3 linked regions of the Vulgatibacter sp. genome follow. The protein of the gene in region 3 interacts with the protein of the main gene of each other region in a pairwise test. Links are inferred from orthologs where the notes say so. Each region holds a gene or a part of one and is shown on either strand. Other genes may lie near its edges.

Evidence for each region.
Region 1: the proteins of dnaN (region 3) and rpe interact in binary tests that used the Escherichia coli proteins (3 or more experiments, as listed by UniProt). The link is inferred for Vulgatibacter sp. from one-to-one orthologs.
Region 2: the proteins of dnaN (region 3) and ACESMR_RS14550 interact in binary tests that used the Escherichia coli proteins (3 or more experiments, as listed by UniProt). The link is inferred for Vulgatibacter sp. from one-to-one orthologs.

The regions. Positions count from the first base shown.
Region 1 is NZ_JAWLCN010000003.1:742,515-749,613, forward strand. Bases 2,154-4,968 are described here. They hold rpe (ribulose-phosphate 3-epimerase), read left to right. Parts: upstream 2,154-3,132; coding sequence 3,133-3,804; downstream 3,805-4,968. Other genes in these bases: rsmB (16S rRNA (cytosine(967)-C(5))-methyltransferase RsmB), read left to right, coding at 2,154-2,560; ACESMR_RS10765 (response regulator), read left to right, coding at 2,681-3,058; ACESMR_RS10775 (response regulator transcription factor), read left to right, coding at 3,847-4,227; ACESMR_RS10780 (DEAD/DEAH box helicase), read left to right, coding at 4,287-4,968. In the rest of the region: ACESMR_RS10750 (substrate binding domain-containing protein), read right to left, coding at 1-276; ACESMR_RS10755 (SDR family oxidoreductase), read left to right, coding at 268-1,188; more of rsmB, read left to right, coding at 1,226-2,153; more of ACESMR_RS10780, read left to right, coding at 4,969-6,845; ACESMR_RS10785 (metallophosphoesterase), read left to right, coding at 6,838-7,099. UniProt on the Escherichia coli protein: Catalyzes the reversible epimerization of D-ribulose 5-phosphate to D-xylulose 5-phosphate.
Region 2 is NZ_JAWLCN010000005.1:203,256-211,245, forward strand. Bases 1,769-5,474 are described here. They hold ACESMR_RS14550 (error-prone DNA polymerase), read right to left. Parts: upstream 5,122-5,474; coding sequence 1,969-5,121; downstream 1,769-1,968. Other genes in these bases: ACESMR_RS14545 (sensor histidine kinase), read left to right, coding at 1,769-1,948; ACESMR_RS14555 (hypothetical protein), read right to left, coding at 5,156-5,474. In the rest of the region: ACESMR_RS14540 (cyclic nucleotide-binding domain-containing protein), read right to left, coding at 1-606; more of ACESMR_RS14545, read left to right, coding at 836-1,768; more of ACESMR_RS14555, read right to left, coding at 5,475-6,634; ACESMR_RS14560 (hypothetical protein), read right to left, coding at 6,631-7,596; ACESMR_RS14565 (universal stress protein), read right to left, coding at 7,878-7,990. UniProt on the Escherichia coli protein: DNA polymerase III is a complex, multichain enzyme responsible for most of the replicative synthesis in bacteria. This DNA polymerase also exhibits 3' to 5' exonuclease activity. The alpha chain is the DNA polymerase catalytic subunit.
Region 3 is NZ_JAWLCN010000004.1:567,978-575,257, forward strand. Bases 165-3,160 are described here. They hold dnaN (DNA polymerase III subunit beta), read left to right. Parts: upstream 165-1,108; coding sequence 1,109-2,212; downstream 2,213-3,160. Other genes in these bases: dnaA (chromosomal replication initiator protein DnaA), read left to right, coding at 165-607; recF (DNA replication/repair protein RecF), read left to right, coding at 2,294-3,160. Outside these bases: more of dnaA, read left to right, coding at 1-164; more of recF, read left to right, coding at 3,161-3,421. UniProt on the Escherichia coli protein: Confers DNA tethering and processivity to DNA polymerases and other proteins. Acts as a clamp, forming a ring around DNA (a reaction catalyzed by the clamp-loading complex) which diffuses in an ATP-independent manner freely and bidirectionally along dsDNA.

The sequences.
Region 1 (7,099 bases), on a different replicon or contig from region 3:
GCGCCTGCCGCTCACCCGGACCGCCTCCGTGCCGAAGGTCCAGGTGGCCTCGTTGCGTCCGTCGGTATTCCAGAGCAGGCATTCGTGCGCCGCGAGATCGGCGGGCGTGAGCGGCTTCGGATGCCGCGCCCAGTAGGCCGGCGCCGCGCAGATCACCCGGTGGCCCCGCGCCAGCTTCCGAGCCACGAGCCGGCTCTCTGGCAGCCTGCCCACGCGGATGGCCAGGTCGAAACCGCCGCCGACCGCGGCGGCGAGCCCAGCGGCAGCGTGCGCCATCTTTCGGTGGATCTGCTCGATCGCGAAGGCAGCAGGGAGAAGCTCGCGGGCCTCACCCAGGTGACCCACGTCTTCTACGCGGCCTTCCAGGATCGCCCGACCTGGGCGGAGCTGGTCGCGCCCAACCTCGCCATGCTGGTCAACGTGCTCGACGCCATCGAGCCCGTCGCCAGCGGCCTGCGCCACGTGAGCCTGATGCAGGGCTACAAGGTCTACGGCGCCCACCTCGGCCCCTTCAAGACGCCGGCGCGGGAGGACGATCCGCCCCACATGCCGCCGGAGTTCAACGTCGATCAGCAGGACTTCCTCGAGCGGCGGCAGCAGGGCAGGCGCTGGAGTTGGTCGGCGATCCGGCCCTCGGTGGTCTGCGGCTTCGCCCTCGGCAACCCGATGAACCTCACCCTGGTGCTCGCGATCTACGCGGCGATCTCGAAGGAGCTCGGCCTGCCGCTGCGCTTCCCCGGCAAGCCGGGCGCGTACGACAAACTCCTCGAGATGACCGACGCGGGCCTGCTCGCGCAGGCGACGGTCTGGGCCGCCACCGATCCGCGCTGCGCCAACCAGGCCTTCAACATCACCAATGGCGACCTCTTCCGGTGGAACGAGATGTGGCCGAAGATCGCCCGCTTCTTCGAGCTGGAGACGGCGCCCCCGCTGCAGATGTCGCTGGAGAGCGTGATGGCCGACAAGGAGCCGCTCTGGCGTTCGATGGTCGAGCGCCACGGGCTGCGTCCCCTCGACTGGAGCGAGGTCTCGTCGTGGCGCTTCGGCGACGCGGTCTTCTCCTGGGACTACGACCTGATCGCCGACGGCTCGAAGGCGCGGCGGTTCGGCTTCCACGAGTACGTGGAGACGGAAGGGATGTTCCTGCGGCTCTTCGCCGATCTGCGGGCGCGGAAGATCATTCCCTGACTTGCGGCGCGGCCCGCTCCCTGCTACCCGCCTGCCGATGTCCGACGCCCGCGCCATCGCCTATGCCGTCCTCCGCCGTGTGGAGGAGCAGGACGCCTTCGCCAACCTCGCCCTCGACGCCGAGCTCTCCTCCGCCGGTGTGCTCGATCCGCGCGACGCGGCGCTGGCCACCGAGCTCGCCTACGGCGTGCTGCGCAGGCGCGTGGCCCTCGACCGGGCCCTCTCGCCGCTGGTGAAGGGCGGCCTCGCCGGCCTCGAGGATCGGGTGCGGGATCTGCTCCGGCTCGGCGCCTACCAGCTCCTCTACACGCGGATCCCGCCCCACGCTGCCGTGGGCGAGACGGTGAACACCGCCCGCCGCGTCGGGCTCGCCAGGGCGGCGGGGCTGATCAACGCGGTGCTCCGCCGCCTCGGGCGCGAGGGCGCGCCGGCCCTCCCCGATCCGGCGAGTGATCCCCTCGGCGCCCTCGAGGTGCAGGGCTCGCTGCCGCGCTGGCTGGCGGAGCGGCTCCTCTCCCGCCTCGGGATCGAGGAGGCCCTGGCCTTCGCCGCGGCGATCGACCAGCCGGCGCCGCCGACGCTGCGGGTGAACCGCAAGCGCACCACCCGCGAAACCCTCGAGGCCCGCCTCGCCACCGAGGCCGCCGGCGCGCGGATCAGCCGGACGCCGCTGGCGGAGGACGGCCTGCTGGTCGAGGGCGGCGGCTCGCTGGCCCGGCTTCCCGCCTTTGCCGAGGGGCTCTTCTCCCAGCAGGACGAGGCGGCGCAGCTGGTCGGCGAGCTCTGCGGCCCTGCCGCAGGGGCCCGGGTCCTCGACGCCTGCGCGGCGCCCGGTGGCAAGAGCTGCCACCTGGCCGAGCGCGGCGCCGGCGAGGTGATCTCGGTCGACGTGCACGAGCGCAAGGCCCGGCGGATCGGCGACGAGGCGCGGCGGCTGGGCCTGGACGGGATCGTGCGGCCTCTCGGCGCCGACGCGAGCAAGCCGCTCCCTGCTGCGGCGAAAGGCCCCTTCGATCTGGTCCTCGTGGACGCGCCCTGCAGCGCGCTGGGCACCCTGCGCCGCCACCCCGAGCTCCGCTACCGGCGCACGCCGGAGGACGTGGCCCGGATGGTGGAGACGCAAGCGCTCATCCTCGACAACGTGGCGACCGAGGTGCGGCCCGGCGGGATCCTCGTCTACGCGGTCTGCTCCATCCTGCCGGAGGAGGGCCCCGACCAGGTGCGCGCCTTCCTCGAGCGGCAGGGCGGGGCCTTCGTGAAGGCGCCCCTCGAGCCTGCGCCGGGCTGGTCCGAAGGCGGCTGGATCCTCGACGCCTGGCCGCAGCGGCAGGGGATCGACGGCTTCTACGCCGCGCGCCTCCGGCGGACGTAAAGCCCTCCCGGTCAAGCTGAAAACCCCGCCAGGGGTGAATTTTCCCTACACGGCTCGGCCTTCCGGGAGGCCGTCCCGATCGGATAGAGTCCGTCCGCCTCCAACCAGATGGGAGAATGGATGTCGGTCGTACTCGCAGGCCTGCGTGTACTCGTCGTCGAGGACGACGTGGAGCTCCGCAACCTCACCCAGATGATCCTGGAGGAGGAGGGCGTGGTGATCCGCGCCGCTGCGGAGGGCGCCGAGGCGCTGGCCCTGCTGGAGGGCTTCGACCCGCAGGTGGCGCTGCTCGACGCCCGGCTTCCCGACACCACCGGCCCCGAGCTCGGGCTCGAGCTGGCGCGGCGCGCGCCCCGCTGCAGGCAGGTGCTGGTCAGCGGCGACTCCGAGGGCGTGAGCGATTGGCAGCGGGGCGGCGGCCTCGCCCTGCCCAAGCCCTACGAGATCGACGAGTTGATCGAGCTGGTGCGCCGCGCCGCCGCTGCCCGGGCCGCCTGAACTCGCACCGTCCCGAGGGCTGCGCTATACCGCTCCGCGCTTCGTCCGCTAGGACACTTCCCGTGGAGACGCCCGTGGCCCGCACCCCCCTGATTGCTCCCTCGATCCTCTCCGCCGACTTCGGCCGCCTGGCCGAAGAGGTGCGCGCCATCGAAGCGGGTGGCTGCGACCTCGTCCACGTCGACGTCATGGACGGCCGCTTCGTCCCCAACATCACCATCGGCCCCCTGGTGGTGCAGGCGGTGAAGAAGACGGCGACCAGGCCCCTGGACGTCCACCTGATGATCGTGGAGCCGGAGAAGTACGTGGAGGCCTTCGTCGACGCAGGCGCGGACATCGTCACCGTACACGTCGAGGCGAGCCCCCACCTCCACCGCACCCTCCAGCAGATCCGCAAGGCGGGCGCGAAGGCGGCGGTCTCCTTGAACCCCTCCACCCCGGTCTCGTCGATCGAGTACGTGCTCGAGGACCTCGACATGGTCCTGGTGATGAGCGTCAACCCGGGCTTCGGCGGGCAGAGCTTCATCCCCTCGGCCCTCCGCAAGATCCGCGCCCTGCGCGAGATGGCGGAGGCGCGCGGCCTCCACGACCTCTGGATCGAGGTCGACGGCGGCATCGGCCCCCAGAACATCGCCGAGGTGGCGGCCGCCGGGGCGAACGTCTTCGTGGCAGGCAGCGCGGTCTTCGGAAAACCCGATTACGGCGCCGTGATCCGGCAGTTGCGCGAAAACGCGAGCCGCACCTGACGGGTCGTGCTTACCCTCCCGCGGAGAGGTCGGAGGAAGGGCATGCATCGACACCGGGTCCTGCTCATCGAAGACGAAGCCGAGCTCGCCGAATTGCTGGGCGAGCTCCTCCGCGACTTCGATTACGACGTGCGGGTCGCCGGCTCGATCGGGCAGGCGGAGGAGCACCTGGCCACCTGGCATCCCTGCGCGGTGGTCACCGACGTCACCCTGCCGGACGTGAGCCGGGACGATCTGGTGCCGCGGCTCCGCGGCGAGGTGGGGAACGCGCCGATCGTGCTGATGAGCGCGATCGCGCCGGGTGATCTGCGCAAGATGGCCGAGGAGCAGGGGGCGCAGGGCGTGATCTCCAAGCCCTTCGAGCTCGACGAGTTCGAGCGGGCCGTCCGCTTCGAGTGCGCCGAGATCGGCGCGCATCCGTAAGGCCGATTTCTCGTCGCAGGCGGGATCGTCCCGCGCCCCTCGCGCGTTCCCTCTGCCGCTTGGCGACTTCCCCCACCAGAGCGCCCTGGACGCGCCTCGAGGGACTCGATCCCACCCTGCGCCGCTGGCTCGGCGGCCGCTTCGGCAGCGGCATGACCGACGCCCAGGCCCGGGCCCTGCCCGCGGCGCTGGCTGGCGACAGCGTGCTGGTCCTCGCCCCCACGGGAAGCGGCAAGACGCTCTGCGGCTTCCTCGCCGGGATCTCGCGCCTCCTCACCGCTGCGCAGGAAGGCAGGCGCCCCCTCGGCGCCAGCGTGCTCTACCTCTCGCCCCTGCGGGCGCTCACCCAGGACGTGGCCCGCAACCTCGAGCCCCTGCTCGAGGCGGCGCCGCGGGATCTGCCGGAAGGCCCGCTGCGCGCCGCCACCTGGACCTCGGACACCACCGCCACCCGCCGCAAGAAGCTGCAGGTGGCGCCGCCCGACGTGCTCCTCACCACCCCCGAGTCGCTGGCGCTGCTCTGCGCCCATCCCGCGGCGGATCGGCTGCTGGGGGCGATCGATCTGGTGGTGGTCGACGAGCTCCACGCCCTGGCGGAGAGCAAGCGCGGCGCGCAGCTCAGCCTCGCGCTGGAGCGCCTCGACCTGCTCCGCAGGGACGGCGGGGCCACGGCGCCGGCACAGCGGATCGGCCTCTCCGCCACCGCGCACCCGCCGGAGCGGATGGCGCGCTTCCTCGTGGGCGAGGGGCGCCCCTGCACCATCGCCCAGGTGGATCTGCGCCGGACCCACCGCCTGCGCATCGTCGGGCCGCCGAAGGGGCGCAAGCTGCCCCCCGCCGGACACGGCCCCGCCCGCGCCGCCCACGCGGTGGCGCAGGAGGTGGAGAAGGCCAACTGCGCGCTGGTCTTCACCGGCACCCGCTCCGCCGCCGAGCGCCTCGGCCTCGCCCTCTCGGTGCTCCTGCCGGAAGAGGGCGACCGCATCGGCGTGCACCACTCCTCGCTGGGCAAGGAGGAGCGCGCGCTGGTGGAGGATCGCCTCGCGGCCGGGGAGATGAAGGCGGTGGTGGCCTCCTCGTCGCTCGAGCTGGGCCTCGATCTCGACGCGGTGGACCAGGTGCTGCTGGTCGGCGCGCCCAAGGGCGTCTCCCGCACGCTGCAGCGGATCGGCCGCGCGGGCCACCGGCCCGGCGGCGTGGCCGAGGGGGCGCTGGTGCCGGTCTCGCTCCCCGATGCGCTCGAATGCGCGGCGATCCGCCGGGGCGCGAGCGAGGGGCGGCTCGAGGCGGTGCACCCGCCACGGGCGCCGCTGGACGTGCTCGCCCAGGAGCTGGTGGGCTTCGCGCTGCGGCACACGCCGGTGGAGGAGGCCTGGGCAGCGGTGCGCCGGGCGGCGCCGTGGGCCGCGCTCGATCGCGGGGATTTCGACGCCACCGTGCGCTACCTCTGCGGCGGGCTGCCGCTCTCGGTGGGCGAGGAGGCGCCGGGCGCCGCGCGGATCCGCGTGCGCGACGGCGTGCTCGAGCCGGTCTCACCGAAGACCTTCCGCCTCTGGGCCCAGGCGATCGGGACCATCTTCGAAGAGGCCCGCATTCAAGTCTTTACGGGGCGCCGCTGGCTCGGCGAGGTGGAGGAGAGCTTCCTCGCCGACATGAAGCCCGGCGATCGCTTCGTCCTCGGTGGCAAGGTGCTCCAGCTCGTCTCGATGAGCGGCGGCGAGGCGCTGGCCACCCCCGCGGGCGGCGGCACCGTGAAGCTGCCCCGCTGGCACGGCAGCCGGTTCCCCCTCACCCCCGGCCTCGCCGCGGTGCTCTCGGATCTGGTGGAGGCGGTGGACCGGGGCCTGGACACGGCGGGCCGTGAGGGCGCCATCGCCGCCCTGCGGGAGGCGGGCATGCCCCCGGGCCTCGCGGCGTCGGTGGCGCGCTTCTGCGAGCTGCAGCGCCACGCCTCCGCCCTGCCCTCCCGCGATCGTCCCCACGTCGAGCGGCTCGTCGCCCGCCGCTCCGCGCAGCTCGTCTTCCACCTCCACGAAGGCCGGGCGATCAACGCGGTGCTGGCGCAGGTGATCGCCCGCCGCCTCGCGGGCGACGGCAGCGCGCTCGGCAACGTGGACGATCTCGGCATCCTCCTCCAGGTCGATCGCCGTGTCGCCGAGGACGACGAGGCGCTCCACCGCGCCCTCGATCCGGAAGGGCTCGTGGAGGAGATGGAGCGGGCGCTGGAGGACGGTGAGTCGCTGGCCCGGCGCTTCCGTGCGGTGGCGGAGGTGGGCCAGCTCCTGCCGCGGTTGCGGCGCCGCCCCGGGCGCTCGCAGCTCTGGAGCGGCAGGGCCCTCTACCGCGCGCTGCGCGCGCACGATCCGGCGCACCCGCTGCTCCGCGAGGTGCACCGCGCCTACCTCGAGGACGAGCTCGATCTGCCCGGCGCCGTCGAGGCGGCGGCGCGGCTCCACGCAGGCGCCCTTCCCGTCCACGACCTGCCCAGGCCCTCGCCCTTCGCGCTGCCGATCGTCTATTCGATCAGCCGCGAGGTGCTCCGCGCGCAGGATCCCTCCCGCGCCCTGGCGGAGCTCTCGGAGGCGGCGCTCGCCGGTTGGGAGATCGAAGGTGCGTGAGATCCGCGAAGGGCTCTTCCTCCTCCCCGGCGGCATCGCGCTCTCGGCGCCGAGCCGCACCCTGCTCGTCGCCGACGCGCACCTCGGCTTCGCCCACACGCTGCGCCGCCGTGGAGCGCTGGTCCCCGCCTTCGATCTCGGCCTGCCCGATCGCCTGGTCGAGGCGGTGCGGCGCAGCGAGGCGGAGCGGGTGATCTTCCTCGGCGACGTGGTGGAGGCGCCCCGCCCCTCGGCGGAGGAGCGCGCCCACGTGC
Region 2 (7,990 bases), on a different replicon or contig from region 3:
CGTCTCCCAGTTGCGGGTCTCGATGGCGGTGTAGCGCCAGCGGATCTCGGTGACGCGGCCGGCGAGCTGGCCCACCTGGATCCAGTCGCCGATGCGGATCGAGTGATCGGACTGCACGGCGAGCCCCGCCACCAGGTTGCCCAGGGTGTCCTGGAGGGCGAGACCGATCACCGCGGTGACGATGGCGGAGGTGGTGAGCAGGCCCGAGACGTCGTAGCCCACGCGGCTCGCGACGGCGAAGAGCGCGGCGATGCCCGCTGCCGCCATCAGCACGTCCTGGAGGATCTTCGGGAGCGCGAGGTGGAGACGCGGCAGCACCACCGAGAAGAGGAGCGTGCCGAGGATCCCCACCGCGGCGAGCGCCGCGCAAGCCAGGGAGGCGAGGCGGAGGTCGCGGTGGACTTCGGGCTCCGTTCCCCGGAGCAGGACGCCTGCCACCAGCAGCGCCAGGTGGGCGAGGGTGAGGAGCACCATGCCGCGCACGCGGCGGCGCTGCGCCGGCGGGGCGAGGTTGCGGATGAGCGGGATCGCGAGGGCCAGCCCCGCGAGAAGGAAGGCGGTGTAGTCGGCGCGGGCTTCGGTGGCGAGGGCGGACCAGAGGGGCATGGCGGGGCGGTTCCGGCCTCGGGGGCATTGGGGGAGGGAGCGCCGGACTTCCCCCAGCATGCAGGAGGCGCCGTCCCGCACCAAGCAGGAAGGGGGCGCACGGCAGCCTGCCGGCTGGGCCGGCGTGGTGGGGGGCGTGTCCACCGGGGGCGCTACGCCGGGGCACCGCCCGCCGGCCCGGGGGGGCCGATCGGGAGCGGCGGCCCTACTTCTTGAAGCGGAGGTGATGGTGGCGTCGCTGGGAGAGCTCTTGTGTGCCCACACCGAGGAACTGGTCGAGCGCTGGTACCGGCGCTGGCTCGAGGAGGGGCCCGCACGGCCGGACCTCACCGAGGCGGTGCTCAAGGATCACCTCGCCGTCCAGCTGCGGGCCCTGGGGGAGGCGATGGCCTCGGGGGAGCTGTCGGTCGAGTCGGCGGGGGCGCTCTGGAAGGAGCCGGGCAGGCTCGCACCGGAGGACCGGGTTCGCGACGACGTCCCGATCGAGGAGCTGGTGCGGGAGTACGCGTTCGTGGTGGAGGAGATCCGCTCGTGGCTCGAGGAGCGGGGGGAGACGGTGCCCTTCGGCGAATACTCCCTCTTCTCCGTGGCGATCTTCGAGCTCACCGCCGAGTCGGCCCGGCGCTATGCGACCTACCAGGCGGAGCGGGTGAGCCGGGAGCGCTCGCTCTACCTGGCAGGTCTCGCCCACCAGCTGCGGACCCCGATCTCGGTCCTCCAGCTCTACGTGCAGCGGGCCGAGCGGGGCCTCGACCTGAACGAACCGGCCACCCTGTCCCGGCTCCGCCGCACGGTGCGCCGGATGGTGCGGCTCGTCGATGCGGTGCTGCGGCTCGAGCGCTTCCGCCCCGAGGAGCTGCCGGTCCACCCCGAGGAGCTCTCGCCGGCGCAGGTGGTCGATCAGCTCGTCGCCGACTACGAGCACGACGCGCACCGCAAGGGGCTGCGCCTCGACGTGAGCGGCAACCGGTCGCTGCGCATGGAGGCCGACCCCGACCTGCTGGCCGACGCGCTCGGCAACCTGATCGAGAACGCGATCAAATACACGGAGCACGGCTTCGTTCGGGTGTGGCTCGAGGAGGAGGAGCGGCAGCTCGTCTTCGCCGTCGAGGACTCGGGGCCGGGCATGAGCCCGGAGCGGCGCGACAGCCTCTTCCAGCCGGTGCAACCGGGCAAGCCCGGTGGCGTCGGCCTGGGGCTCACCATCGCCCGGCGGGCCGCCCTCGCGCAGGGCGGCAAGCTCGTGGTGGAGAGCGAGGAGGGGCGGGGCACGACCTTCCGCCTCTGCCTGCCGTGGAAGGTCGAGGCCCGCGCCCCTGTCGCCGAGGTGAAGGAGGCGTAGGGCACGCCGCCGACGCGCCTTCAGCGGAAATCCCGGGAGCCCGGCAGGTCCTCGGCAGGGCCGTGGAGCGCGCGGAAGCGCCGGGCCTTCACCGTCGCCACCCCGTCGACGTTCTGCAGCGGCCCCTCGATGAGGAGCAGGGGACTCGCGAGGATCGTGGTCCGCTGCTCGTGGAAGAGCTCCGGCTCGATCACCGCGTTGGCAAAGCCCGTGTCGTCCTCCACGGTGAGGAAGACCATGCCCTTCGCGGTGCCGGGGCGCTGGCGGATGATCACCTGCCCGGCGATGCGCACCCACCTGCCGTTGCGCTCGGCCAGCACCGCGCCGGCGCGGGTGACGCCGAGGGCGTCGAGCTGCGGGCGCATCCGCTGCACGAGGTGGGGCCCGACGGTGAGGCCGGTGGCGCTGTAGTCGGCGAGGGTGCGCTGCAGCTCGCTGAGCTCGGGGAGCGGCGAGGGTCCTGCCGGCGGCGGCGGCGCCAGCGGGCCGCCACCTGCCAGCGCCGCGCGGACCTCCCAGAGCGCCTGGCGGCGGGTGAGGCCGAAGGCGGCGAACGCCCCCGCCTCTGCGAGCAGCTCCGCCCGGCGCACGTCGAGCAGGGCGCGGTTGCAGACCTCGGAGACGGTGGCGAAGGGCTTCTGCGCGCGGGCGGCGACGATCCGCTCCGCCGCCTGGGAGCCCAGGCCGCGCACCGATTCGAGGCCGAGACGCACCTCGAGATCGCCCAGCACCTGCGCCTTCGCGTCGGAGAGGACGACGCAGGGGGTGCGCACGTGCACGCCGTGGCGCTGCGCGTCCTTCACCAGCGTCGCCGGCGCGTAGAAGCCCATCGGCTGGTTGTTGAGGAGCGCCGCGAGGAAGACCGCCGGGTGGTGCACCTTGATCCAGAGGCTGGCGTAGACGAGGAGCGCGAAGCTCGCAGCGTGGCTCTCGGGGAAGCCGTACTCGGCGAAGGAGCGGATCCCGACGATCACCTCCTCGGTCGCGTCCTCGCGGAAGCCGTTGCGCTTCATGCCCGCGCGCAGGCGATCCTCGAAGCGCTGCATCATCTCCTTCGAGCGCTTGTGGCTCATCGCCCTTCGCAGCTCCTGCGCCTCGCCGCCGGTGAAGTCGGCAGCCACCATGGCGATGCGCATCAGCTGCTCCTGGAAGAGCGGCACGCCCATGGTCCGCGCCAGCACCGGCTCGAGGGAGGGATGCGGGTAGGTCACCTCCTGCCGACCGGCGCGGCGGGCGAGGAAGGGATGGACCATCTTGCCGACGATGGGGCCGGGGCGGATCAGCCCCACCTCCACCACCAGGTCGTAGAACTTCCGCGGCTGCATCCGCGGGAGCGTCGCCATCTGGGCGCGGCTCTCGATCTGGAAGACGCCCACGGTGTCGGCCCTGCAGGCGGCGTCGTAGACCGCGGGGTCGTCCGGCGGGAGCTGGGAGAGATCGCAGGGCTTGCCCCGGGCCTCTAGGATCTTCACCGCGTCCTCGAGGGCGGCCATCATCCCGAGGCCGAGCAGGTCGATCTTGATCAGCTTGAGCTGCTCGCAATCGTCCTTGTCCCATTGGAGCACGGTGCGGTTGGGCATCGACGCGGGCTCGAGGGGCACGATCTCGTCGAGGCGCCCCCTGGCGATGATCATCCCGCCGGAGTGCTGGGAGAGGTGGCGCGGCAGCGATTGCAGCTCGCCGCAGAGCTGGAGCAGCTGCTCGAGGCGCTGGTCGGTGGTGCGCAGGCCCGCGCGCTCGAGCTGCGCCTGCGGCTCGTTGCTCTCGTCGCGCCGGTACTCGAAGTGGGAGTGGCCGCGGGCGAGCTTGTCGATGGTATCGGCGGGGATCCCCAGGACCTTGCCTACCTCGCGCACCGCGGATCGGCCGCGGTAGGTGATCACCTCGGCGCACATCGCCGCGCCGGCCCGGCCGTAGCGCTCGTAGACGTATTGGATCACCGCCTCGCGCCTGTCGCCGGAGGGCAGGTCGAGATCGATGTCGGGCCATTCGCCCCGCTCCTCGGAGAGGAAGCGCTCGAAGAGCAGGCCCATGCCGATGGGATCGACCGCGGTGATCCCCAGCGAATAGCAGACCGAGGAGTTGGCTGCGGAGCCGCGGCCCTGGGTGAGGATCCCCTTCTCGGCGCAGAAGCGGACGAGGTCCCAGACGATGAGGAAGTAGCCGGCGAGCTCGAGCTTGCCGATGAGGGCGAGCTCGTGCTCGATCTGGGCGCGGACGCGGCCGTCGAAGCGCTTGCCGTAGCGCTTGCGGGCGCCCTCGAAGGCGAGGCGCTCGAGGAGGGCCTGCTCGGTGTCGCCGGGCTCCACCGGGTACTTCGGAAATTCGTAGGGGAGCGCGTCGAGGGTGAAGGCGCAGCGCTCGGCGAGCTGCACGGTGCCGTCGATGGCGTGGGGCAGATCGGCGAAGCGCCGCTCCATCTCCTCCGGCGGGTGGAGGTGGCGATCGGCGTTGCGGGAGAGGAGCGTCCCGGCGGCGTCGAGGGTGACGCCCTCGCGGATGCAGGTGAGCAGATCGAGGATGCGGCGCTCGGTGGGCAGCGCGTGGCGCACGTCGCCGGTGGCGGCGACGAGGAGGCGGTGCTTCTCGGCGAGGGCGAGCATCTGCCGGTTGCGGCGCTCGTCCCTGGGATCGAGGTGGCGCTGCACCTCGGCGACGGTGCGCTCGCGGCCGAGCCTGCGCACCACCCGCTCCGCCGCCTCGACGTCGGCGCAGGCGCCGAGGAGCGCGGTGAGACCGTGGGCGTGTTTCGCCAGATCCTCGAGGGAGACGGCGTGGGTGCCCTTCACGTGGCGGGCGTGGGAGCGGGTGTAGAGGCGGCAGAGGTTGCGGTAGCCGTCGGCGCTCTCGACGAGGAGGCGCACCGAGCCCACCCCCTGCACGTCGATGTCCCCCGCCACCAGCGGGCGGACGCCGGCGTCCCGGGCGGCGGCGTGGAAGCGGGGGCTGCCGTAGAGGCCGCCGTGGTCACCGCAGGCGATCGCGCCGTAGCCCAGCGAGGCAGCCTGCAGGGCGAGGTTTTCGGGAAGCGAGGCGCCGCGGAGGAAGGAGAAGGCGGTGCGGGCCCGCAGCTCCACGTAGCGGACGCGGGCCTTGTGCCGCGGCGCCGCAACGGGGCGGGAGCGGAGCTGCTGCTTCTCGGCGATGCGCTGGTTGGTCTCCCAGGTTCCCATCTCGCTCCTTCCCGTCCGCGCGGCCCGCTCACGCTTAGTCGTACCTGCCCACCAGCGACCAGCTGCCGCTCACGCAATCCTGCGCGAGCCGGTAGACCGCGCCGTCGGAGAGCTCCACGTCGAAGGTGTCGCGCTGCACCGGGCGCTCGTGCCAGCCGGTGTCGAGGCGCCAGGGGCCGGCGAAGCCGACGATCCAGCCGGCCACCGCGCCGGCGCGGATCGCCTGGGGCCCCTCGCGGCCCATCCGCACCTCCGCCTCGAGCGGTGGGCGGAAGAGGCGCAGGCCCGCCACCCCTTCCGCGACGGGGCCCAGGTCGGGCTCCTCCTCCGGTGGCGGCGGTGGATCGAAGCGGGAGATGCGGTAGCCCTCGGGATCGTGGCTCTCGCGGAGCAGGGGCATGCCGATCCGGTCGTCGCCGACGATGGAGGCGACCTTGGCCACTGCGGTGGCGAGCTTCTCCGGCGCCACGGTGGGCAGGCCGAAGAGGCGGAGCTGCTCCCGCCGCGACCGGGCCGGCGTGGCCAGCACCCGGATCCCGCGGATCGCGGCGTTGGGGGGCTTTCGCTCCAGCACCGAGCGGCAGAGGGCGAGCATCGAGCCCACGTCGCGGGTGGGGGCGGCGAGCTCCACCGGCAGGAGCGACTCGCCCGCGGGATCGAGGAGGAGCTTCAGGGTGAGGCCTCCCACCGCGACGCCGTAGCAATCGAGGCGGGAGACGAGCCGCTCGAGCGCCGGGCGGATGACGAAGAGGAGCCCCTCGATCGCGAGGATCTCGAAGTCGAAGTCGCAGCCCTCCTCGAAGGTCTCGGGCTGGGGCCTGGGCTGGAGGGGCTCGTCGTCGTGGCCGGTGGCGAGGCGGTGGACCCGCACGCCCTCCTCGCCGAGGCGGGCGCCGACGCCGTCGATGGGCAGGGTGGCGAAGGCGCCTGCGGTGGCGAGGCCCCAGCGCACCAGAGTCTCGCAGAGGCGGGGCGAGGCGCCGATGGCGGCGAGCGGCAGCGGGGCGAGGAAGGTGCGCTCCCTGCCCTTCGGGATCACCTCGATCCCGGCGCCGCGGACGGCGGCGATGGTGGCGAGGTGCTTGCCGCCTGCGACGGAGGCCTGCGCTTCGAGATCGAGGCGCGAGGCTGCGGCGACCAGCGCCGAGGCGATGCCCCGCTCGTCGCCGTGGAGGCGCGAGAGCCCCTCGGCGTCGATGAGGGCGAGGCCGGGGCGCACCTCCTCCACCCGCGGCGCCACCGAGGCGGCTGCGTCGAGGACCGCCTCGCGGGTGGCCTCGACGATCTCGGGGGCGACCCAGCGCACGGTGAGCTGGGGGCAGAAGGCGAGCGCGTCGCCGACGCCCATGCCCGGGGTGACGCCCTGGGTCCGGGCCTGCACCGAGACGTGGGCGATGCGGGCGCGGGCGCCCTCCCCTTCCGCCACCGCCAGCGGGATCCCGGCGAGGGTGGGCTCCGCGCGGAGCAGCGCCTGCAGGGGGAGATCGGGGACGAAGAGGCAGCCGATCCTCATGGGGGATCCTCGTCGGCGGTGAGGTACCAGGCCTTGCGGCGGGAGGCGGCGGGGTCGTCCGAGATCCGGGCGGCGCCCGGGAGCGGGTCGCGGATGCCGGTGGGGAAGAGCTCGGGGGCGCGGAAGAGGAGGCTCGCCTCGCCGGGGGAGAGGCCGAGCTTGTTGCGCTCGAGGGCCACGGTGATCTCCAGCCCCTCGAAGGTCCTGCCCGGGCCCTGGCCGAGGAAGCGGGCGCGGGCGCGCTTCGGCCGCAGGGAGGCGGTGGCGAAGGTGCCGGCGCCCTCGCCGCCGAGGACGAGGAAGGAGGCGCGGGCGGTCTCGGCGTCCCGGGAGAGCCGCAGCCAGGCTGCCTGGGAGATGGTGTCGTCCTTCGGGTCGGGGCGCTTCTTGCGGATGGCGTAGGGCTCGAAGTGGAGCTCGTCGGGGGGCGCGCCCTCGCCGGGGGCGGTGCGCACGAGCCGGGGCTCCTGCGGGCCGGAAGGCTCGACCACCCGAAGCGCCTGCTGGGCGGGCTTGCGGCCCCTGCCCCGGGGCTGCGCGGGCCCCAGGTCGAGGATCACCAGGGAGAAGGCGCCGGAGGCGAGGAGCGCGTCCGCGGCCCGGACCGCGTCCTTGTGGGTGGTGGGCCTGCACCAGAGGGTGCGGCCGAGATCCACCCCTGCGTCTGCGGCGCTCCTGGGGTCGAAGGCGTCGGCCCGGTCCACCAGGGCGGCGAGCCTGCCGCTGCTGGTGAAGCGGGCGAGGATCTGCTGGGAGAGGGCGGTGCCGAGGGCGCCCTGCACCTCCCCGATCTCGACGATGCGGCCCTGTGGCAGCCCGCCGCCGAGGAGCCGGTCGAGCTCGCCCAGCCCGGTGGGCAGGGTCGGCGGGAGGCGGTGGGCGAGCTCCTCCGGCGTGACCAGCGCGCGGGTGCGGCGCAGGTCACTGAGCAGCTGGCTGAGATCGCGGGCCGGGAGCGCCACGGTGGTTTGCACCTCCGCAGCGATCGTTATGAACAAACGTTCAGGCAGTCAAGGAGGGACGCTGAACTCGGGAGCAGTATGCCCCCGGACCCGGGGGGGATCCAGCCACCCGGTTGGGCGGGGACGCTTCCGCGGGTCGGTTTTCTACCCCAGCTCGGGAGGGTGACACGATCCGCAAGGATCGCTTTGCTACCCCGGCTCGGGAGGGTGACACGATCCGCAAGGATCGCTTTGCTACCCCGGCTCGGCAGAGGCGCACGATCCCGCGGATCGCACCGGCGTCAGTGCACCACCGTCACGCTGCGCCCCGCGTGGTGCACCACCCGGTCGCTCACCGAGCCCACGAAGAACCGGCCCACCGGCCCCATGCCCCGGGCGCCCATCACGATCAGGT
Region 3 (7,280 bases):
CACCTCGGACATCCATCCGAACGAGCTGCCCAACATCGAGTCGCGGCTGCGGACCCGGTTCACCTCGGGCCTCACCGCCGACATCTACGAGCCGCCCTTCGAGGTCCGCGTCGCGATCCTCAAGCGCAAGGCGGAGCTGGAGAACCTGCAGCTCCCCGACGACGTGGCGCAGTTCGTCTGCTCGGCGATCTCCCGTTCGGTCCGCGATCTCGAGGGTGCGCTCACCAGGCTCACCGCCCACTCGCACCTCACGGGCAGGCCGCTCACCGTGCCCTATGCAGAGGAGGTCCTCCGGGACATGCTCCCTGCCAAGCAGGCGCTCAGCATCCCGGACGTGCAGAAGACGGTGGCCGCCTACTACGGCGTCGAGGTGAGCGAGCTCTGTGGCGAGAAGCGCATGCGCCCCATCGCCAGGTCGCGAGCGGTGGCGATGTACTTCTGCCGCAAGCTGATCAGCGACGCCTCCTTCCCGGTGATCGGCGCGGCCTTCGGCGGCAAGCACCACACCACGGTGATGAGCGCGGTGGAGCGCATCGCCACCGAGCGCGACAAGACGCCGAACTTCGCCAGGGAGCTCGAGGAGATCGAGCAGCGGATCACGCGCTGAATAGGCGAGGAGACAGCGATTCGAGATGCCGCCCTTCCCCACGGAACGGGCGGCATCTTCGTTCCTGGGCCCGAACCGCTCTGGGTCAAAGACACCCGCGGTGCGATCCCCGCACACGCCGGAGCCCGGCCTGTGATCCCACTTGTGCACAGGCTTTGGATCACCCTGTGGATCAGCGGTCGATCCCTTGCGGATCGGCTTCGGATCGCCTTCGGCTGAACAAGCGTCCGGATGTGATCGATCGTGTGTCCTCTTCGCGGATCCTGCTGTGGATCGGCGTGTGGAAGCTGCGGATGGCGGCGTTGACTCGGTTCGAAGCCCGGTGCTACACAACCGGCCTCCCCTGGATCCGCAGATCGATCCGGCGCCCCGTGGCCATCTTTCGCCAGCGATTTCAACACTCTCTGGCGACTCTCCACAGATCCACACGCCCTACGATCTGCTACGATCTAGATCTCTAATGATCTCCTGATCGAGATCTCAGAAGGGCGGGCGGAAATCATGGAGCTGCAGATCGCCGTCGAGGAACTCTCCAAGGCGCTCTACCGGGCGCAGGGCATCGTCGAGAAGAAGTCGACCATGCCGATCCTCGCCAATGTCCTCCTCGAGGCCAGGCCCGGGATGCTCAGCGTCACCGCGTTCGACCTCGAGATCGGCGTGACCAGCGAGCACCGTGCGGAGGTGATGAAGGAGGGGCGCCTGGCCGTCTCCGCCAAGCACCTCTACGACATCGTGCGCACGCTCCCCGAGCCCACCCTGGTGCTCAAGCGCACCCAGAACAACTACGTCGAGATCACCTGCGGCTCGTCCCACTTCCGCATCGTCGGCATGCCGGCGGAGGACTTCCCCGCCCTGCCGGCCATGGCGAAGGTCCCCTTCGTCAACGTGCGGCCGAAGCAGCTCCTCGAGATGATCGAGATGACCGCCTTCGCGGTCTCCACCGACGAGACCCGCTTCAACCTGAACGGCGTCTTCTTCCAGCCGATCGCCGGCGGCGGCGCGCGCATGGTCGCCACCGACGGCCACCGCCTCAGCCTGGTGGAGCGTCCGATCGAGGGCGACTTCCAGCTCAAGCGCGGCGTGATCGTTCCCCGCAAGGGCATCCACGAGCTGAAGCGCCTGCTCGCCGAGGGGAACGAGGAGGCGGAGCTCGGCTTCGCGGAGAATTCCGGCGTGTTCCGGCGGCCGGGTCTCACCATGGTGATGCAGCTCATCAACGGGCAGTTCCCTGAGTACGAGCAGGTCATTCCCCGGGAGTCGCAGCGCACCCTGCGCCTCGGCCGCCCCCGCCTGGTCGAGACGCTCAAGCGCGTCTCGCTCCTCTCGCAGGACCAGATGCACACGGTGAAGCTCGAGGTGACCGACGGCCTGCTCCGGATCAGCAGCCAGAACCCGGACCTCGGCGAGGCCCGCGAAGAGCTGCCCCTCGACTCGGACGGCGCGACGATCACCATCGGCTTCAACGCCCGCTACCTGATCGACGTGCTCAACGTCATCGACGCCGACGAGGTGGAGCTGGAGCTCCACGACGACCTCTCGCCCGGTGTGGTCCATCCCGCCGACGACAAGACCTACACCGCGGTGGTGATGCCGGTCCGGATCTGATCCGGGCGCCCATCCCTCCTTCCCGCGGGGCCGCGCCGACCAGGGCCGCGGCCCCACGTGTATCGAGCCCCGAAAGTCCACGTGCGCCTCCTCGCCCTCCGCCTTCGCGACTTCCGCAACATCGAGGCGGCGGACCTCGAGCCCGGCCCGCGCGCCACGGTGATCGTGGGGCCGAACGGGCAGGGGAAGACCAACCTCCTCGAGTCGGTCTACCTGCTCGCCACCTTGAAGCCCCTGCGCACCGCCCGGCTCGCCGAGCTGCCGCGCTTCGGCACGAAGGCCTGCAGGATCGAGGGTGCCTTCGAGCTCGGCTCCGCCCGCCGCGTCGTCGGCGTCCACATCGAGGACGGCACCCGGCAGGCGCTGGTCGACGGCAAGAAGGTGAAGGACCTCGAGGACTACTTCGGCGGCGTGGCGGTGGTCGCCTTCACCCCGGACGACCTCGCGGTGATCAAGGGCGGTCCCGAGGTGCGGCGCCGTTTCCTCGACCGGGCGGTCTTCAACCGCTTCCCCGCCTTCCTCGGCGAGAGCCGCACCTACGCCCGGGCGCTCAAGAGCCGCAACCGCCTCCTCCGGGAGCAGACGGATCCGGCGGTGATCGAGGCCTTCGACGAGCCGCTCGCAAAGGCCGGCGCCCGGATCGTCACCAGGCGCCGCCGCTTCCTCGCCGAGCTCGCGCCCCGCTTCCAGGAGGTGCTGGGACGGCTCTCCCAGGGGCAGCTCGAGGGCAGGCTCCGCTACGCGCCGCCGGTGGTGGAGGGTGCCGCCGACGAGGCCGCTGTGGCTGGATGCCTCCTGGAGGAGCTGGCGCGGCGCCTGCCGCGCGATCGGGAGCGGGGCTTCACCAGCGTGGGCCCCCACGCCGATCAGCTCTCCATCCAGCTCCAGGGCCGTCCTGCGCGGACCTACGCCTCGCAGGGCCAGCAGCGGGCGGTGGTCCTCGCCCTCAAGATCGCCGAGATCGAAAACCTCCGCGAGATGCTCGGCTTCCAGCCGCTGCTCCTGCTCGACGACGTCTCGAGCGAGCTCGACCGGCAGCGCAACGCCCAGCTGATGGAATATCTGGCCTCGCTGGACGGCCAGGTGCTCCTCAGCACCACCGACCCCACGCTCGTCGCTGCAGCGGCGGGACCGGACGCTCGCTTCTTCACCGTGCGCGACGGCATCTTCCTGCCCATGGATCGGCCCGCCGACAGCTCCTCTGGATAAGGGGAAAAGCGGAAGAATTTCGCGGGTTTTCCTGTTTTTATTTCACTTGTGGCGCGTCGCTCCGACATGGTATCGATGAGCAACCGCTCCTCCGTCGCCCAAAACGCGGAGAAAACAGGCGAAATCCCACGCGATCGAGGCCTCGATTGAGCAACAATCCCGAAACCGCTGCGACCCCCGTCGCCCCCGAAGCCGCCGCCGGCAGCGATTACTCCGCTGCGTCGATCACGGTGCTGGAAGGGCTCGAGGCGGTGCGCAAGCGCCCCGGCATGTACATCGGGCCTCCCGACGAAACCGGCATGCACCACCTCGTCTGGGAGGTCGTCGACAACTCGGTGGACGAGGCCCTGGCAGGCCACTGCACCCGCATCGACGTCACCGTCCACGTCGACAACGCGATCAGCGTCTCCGACAACGGCCGCGGCATCCCCACCGAGATGCATCCCACCGAGGGTCGGCCGACCCCGGAGGTGGTGCTCACCGTGCTCCACGCCGGCGGCAAATTCGACAACAACTCGTACAAGGTCTCCGGCGGCCTGCACGGCGTGGGCGTGAGCTGCGTCAACGCGCTCTCCGAATACCTCGACCTCGAGATCGCCCGCGGCGGCAAGCTCTACCACCAGACCTACGCCCGGGGCGTCCCCACCTCCGAGCTCGCGGTCACCGGCGAGGCGAAGCGCACCGGCACCAAGATCAAGTTCAAGCCCGACCTCGAGATCTTCGGCGAGCGGGACTACAACTTCGACACGCTGGCGCAGCGCCTGCGGGAGCTGGCGTTCCTGAACGCCGGCCTGCAGATCACCCTCACCGACGAGCGCACCGGCAAGAGCCACGACTTCGTCTACGAGGGCGGCATCGCCTCCTTCGTCGAGCACCTCAACCGCAACAAGTCGCTGCTCTTCGACAAGCCCGTGCACGTGATGCAGGAGGTCGATGCAGGGGGCCTGCGCGTCGGCGTCGAGATCGCGCTGCAGTACAACGACACCTACGACGATCTCGTCTTCACCTTCGCGAACAACATCAACACCCGCGACGGTGGCGCGCACCTGGTCGGCTTCAAGGGTGCGCTCACCCGCACCGTCAACAACTACGCCACCAAGAACAACCTCTGGAAGGATCTCAAGGAGAGCCCCTCCGGCGAGGACGCGCGCGAAGGTCTGTGCGCGGTGATCAGCGTCAAGCTGCCCAACCCGCAGTTCGACAGCCAGACCAAGGGCAAGCTGATCAACCCCGAGATCAAGGGCGTGGTCGAAGCGGTGGTCTACGATCGGCTCGGCCAGTTCTTCGAGGAAAACCCCCAGGTCGCCAAGCGGATCGCGCAGAAGGTCGGCGACGCAGCCCGCGCCCGCATCGCCGCCCGCAAGGCCCGCGAGACGGTGCGCCGCAAGGGCGCCCTCGACACCGCGTCGCTGCCGGGCAAGCTCGCCGACTGCCAGGAGCGCGATCCCGCCAAGAGCGAGCTCTACATCGTCGAGGGTGATTCGGCAGGTGGCTCCGCCAAGCAGGGGCGCGATCGCCGCACCCAGGCGATCCTCCCCTTGCGCGGCAAGATCCTCAACGTGGAGAAGGCGCGCTTCGACAAGATGCTATCCAGCGCCGAGATCGCCACGCTGATCACCGCGCTCGGCACGGGCATCGGCCGCGAGGACTACAACCCCGACAAGGCGCGCTACCACAGCATCATCCTGATGAGCGTCGACGGCCGCGAGCCGGTCTTCGTGCGCGGAGGCCAGACCTCCAGCACCACGGGCGAGGTTCGGCAGGTACGGATCGGCGAGTTCATCGACGGCGCCCTCGCGCAGCATCCTGCTGCCGAGGAGGGTAGCTACTCGGCGCTCACCAACTTCTCGGACGGCGCGCCCCTCGGCGAGGTGCTCTGCTTCGGCCTCGAGGATCACCAGCTGCGGTTCCGCCCCATCCGCAAGGTGATCCGCCACGAGGTCACCGAACCGCTCTACGAGATCCGCACTGCCTACGGCCGTTCGGTTCGCGTCACCGCCAGCCACTCCGTCTTCGCCTTCGTCGACGGCGAGGTGGTGCTCAAGCGCGGCGACGAGATTCGCCCCGGCGACCGGGTCGTCGCGCCGCGCACGATGCCGCTGCCGGAGCAGGCCCCCGAGCGCATCGATCTGCTCCGCGCGCTGCACCGAGTGCCGCAGGCGGCGAGCCAGGTCTGGGTGCGCGGCGCCGGCGTGCAGGCGTTCTTCCAGGAGCGCGTGCGCGCCGAGTACGCCGACCGGCCGGATTACAGCGAGGCCCGCGTCGAGATCCCTGCCGACGTACGTGCCGAGCTCGCGGCGCTGCGCCGTGGCAAGGTCGGCAAGGCCGAGCTCTGCCAGCGGATCGGCATCCGCCAGCCCGTCACCTTCTACGGCTGGGAGAAGGGTACCTCCCGGCCCACGGTCACGCATTTCGACCGCTGGCTCGAGGCGATCGGTGCCGACGTGGAGAGCTACCGTGCGCGCGTGCAGGTGGGCCCGAGCCGTCTCGAGCGGGTGTGGGAGGAGCAGGGTGCGGCGAAGAACCGCGTGAAGCCCTACGTGCGGCTCTCGGCCCTCGAGGCAGAGGACGTGGAGTGGCTCGCGTCGCGCGACGACGTCGAGCTCACCCCCGAGCACTACGCGGACCAGGCGATTCGCCGCTTCGTCGACGTCTCGCCCGAGCTGATGAAGCTCCTCGGCTTCTTCGTCGCCGAGGGTTCGGTCTCCGATCGCAACGGGATCCGGCTCACGATCGGCAAGGGCAACGCCCGCTTCCTCGGGGAGTTCGCCGATTCGATCGAGCACGTCTTCGGCATCCAGCCCACGGTCTACGAGAGCCCCGATCGTGCGGGCACGCTCAGCCTGGTCAATCGGGTGGCTGCGCTGGTCTTCCAGCACGTCTTCGGTTTCGCCGGCGCGGACTCGCTGACCAAGCGGATTCCGGACCTGGTCTTCAACGTGTCGCGGGATCTGCGGCTCGCCTTCCTCCGGGGCTTCTTGCTCGGAGACGGCACGGCAACGAGCGGACGCGTGGTGCTCTACACCTCGTCGCCCGATCTCGCCGCAGGCCTGCTCTCGCTGCTCGCTTCGCTCGGCGCGACTGCTTCGCATTCGATCCGCGCACCCGACGGCGTCGAACGGGAGATCCGTGGCAGCGCGGTGGTGACCCGGGCGGACCACCACCAGCTCACCGTGGCTGCCCGCGAGGATCTCGCCGCCATCGAGTCCGCATGGCGTGACCACGCAGGTGCGGAGAGCATCCGCCAGCGCCTCGCATCCGAGGCGCCGAGCGTCAACCGTCGCTTCGAGGCGATCGACGGCGACCTCGTCGCGCTTCCTGTCGAATCGGTGACGGAGGTCGAGGCGAGCAACGGCTTCGTCTACGACTTCTCCGTGGACGGCGACGAGAACTTCGTCGCCGGAATCGGGGGCATCTGCTGCCACAACACCGACGCCGACGTCGACGGCTCGCACATCCGGACCCTGCTGCTCACCTTCTTCTACCGGCAGATGCCGGAGCTGGTGGAGCGCGGCTACCTCTACATCGCCCAGCCGCCGCTCTACAAAGTGCAGAAGGGCAAGCGCGAGACCTACCTCAAAGACCAGCGCGCCCTCGACGAGTACCTGATGGACATGGGCGTCGCCGGCTGCACCCTGCACACGCCGGACGGCGATCGAACGGGCGAGGCGCTCAAGGCCATCGCCCGCCGGATCCTCGACTACCGCACGCTGATCGCCAAGGTCGACCGCCGCCGCGATGGCCGCGTGGTCGACTCGATGGTGCAGGCCACCGCCATCGACCAGGCGCTGCTGCAGGATCGCGCCGCCCTCGAGGCGGAGCTCGGCAAGCTGCAGAGCTGGGTCGAGCAGCACCACGC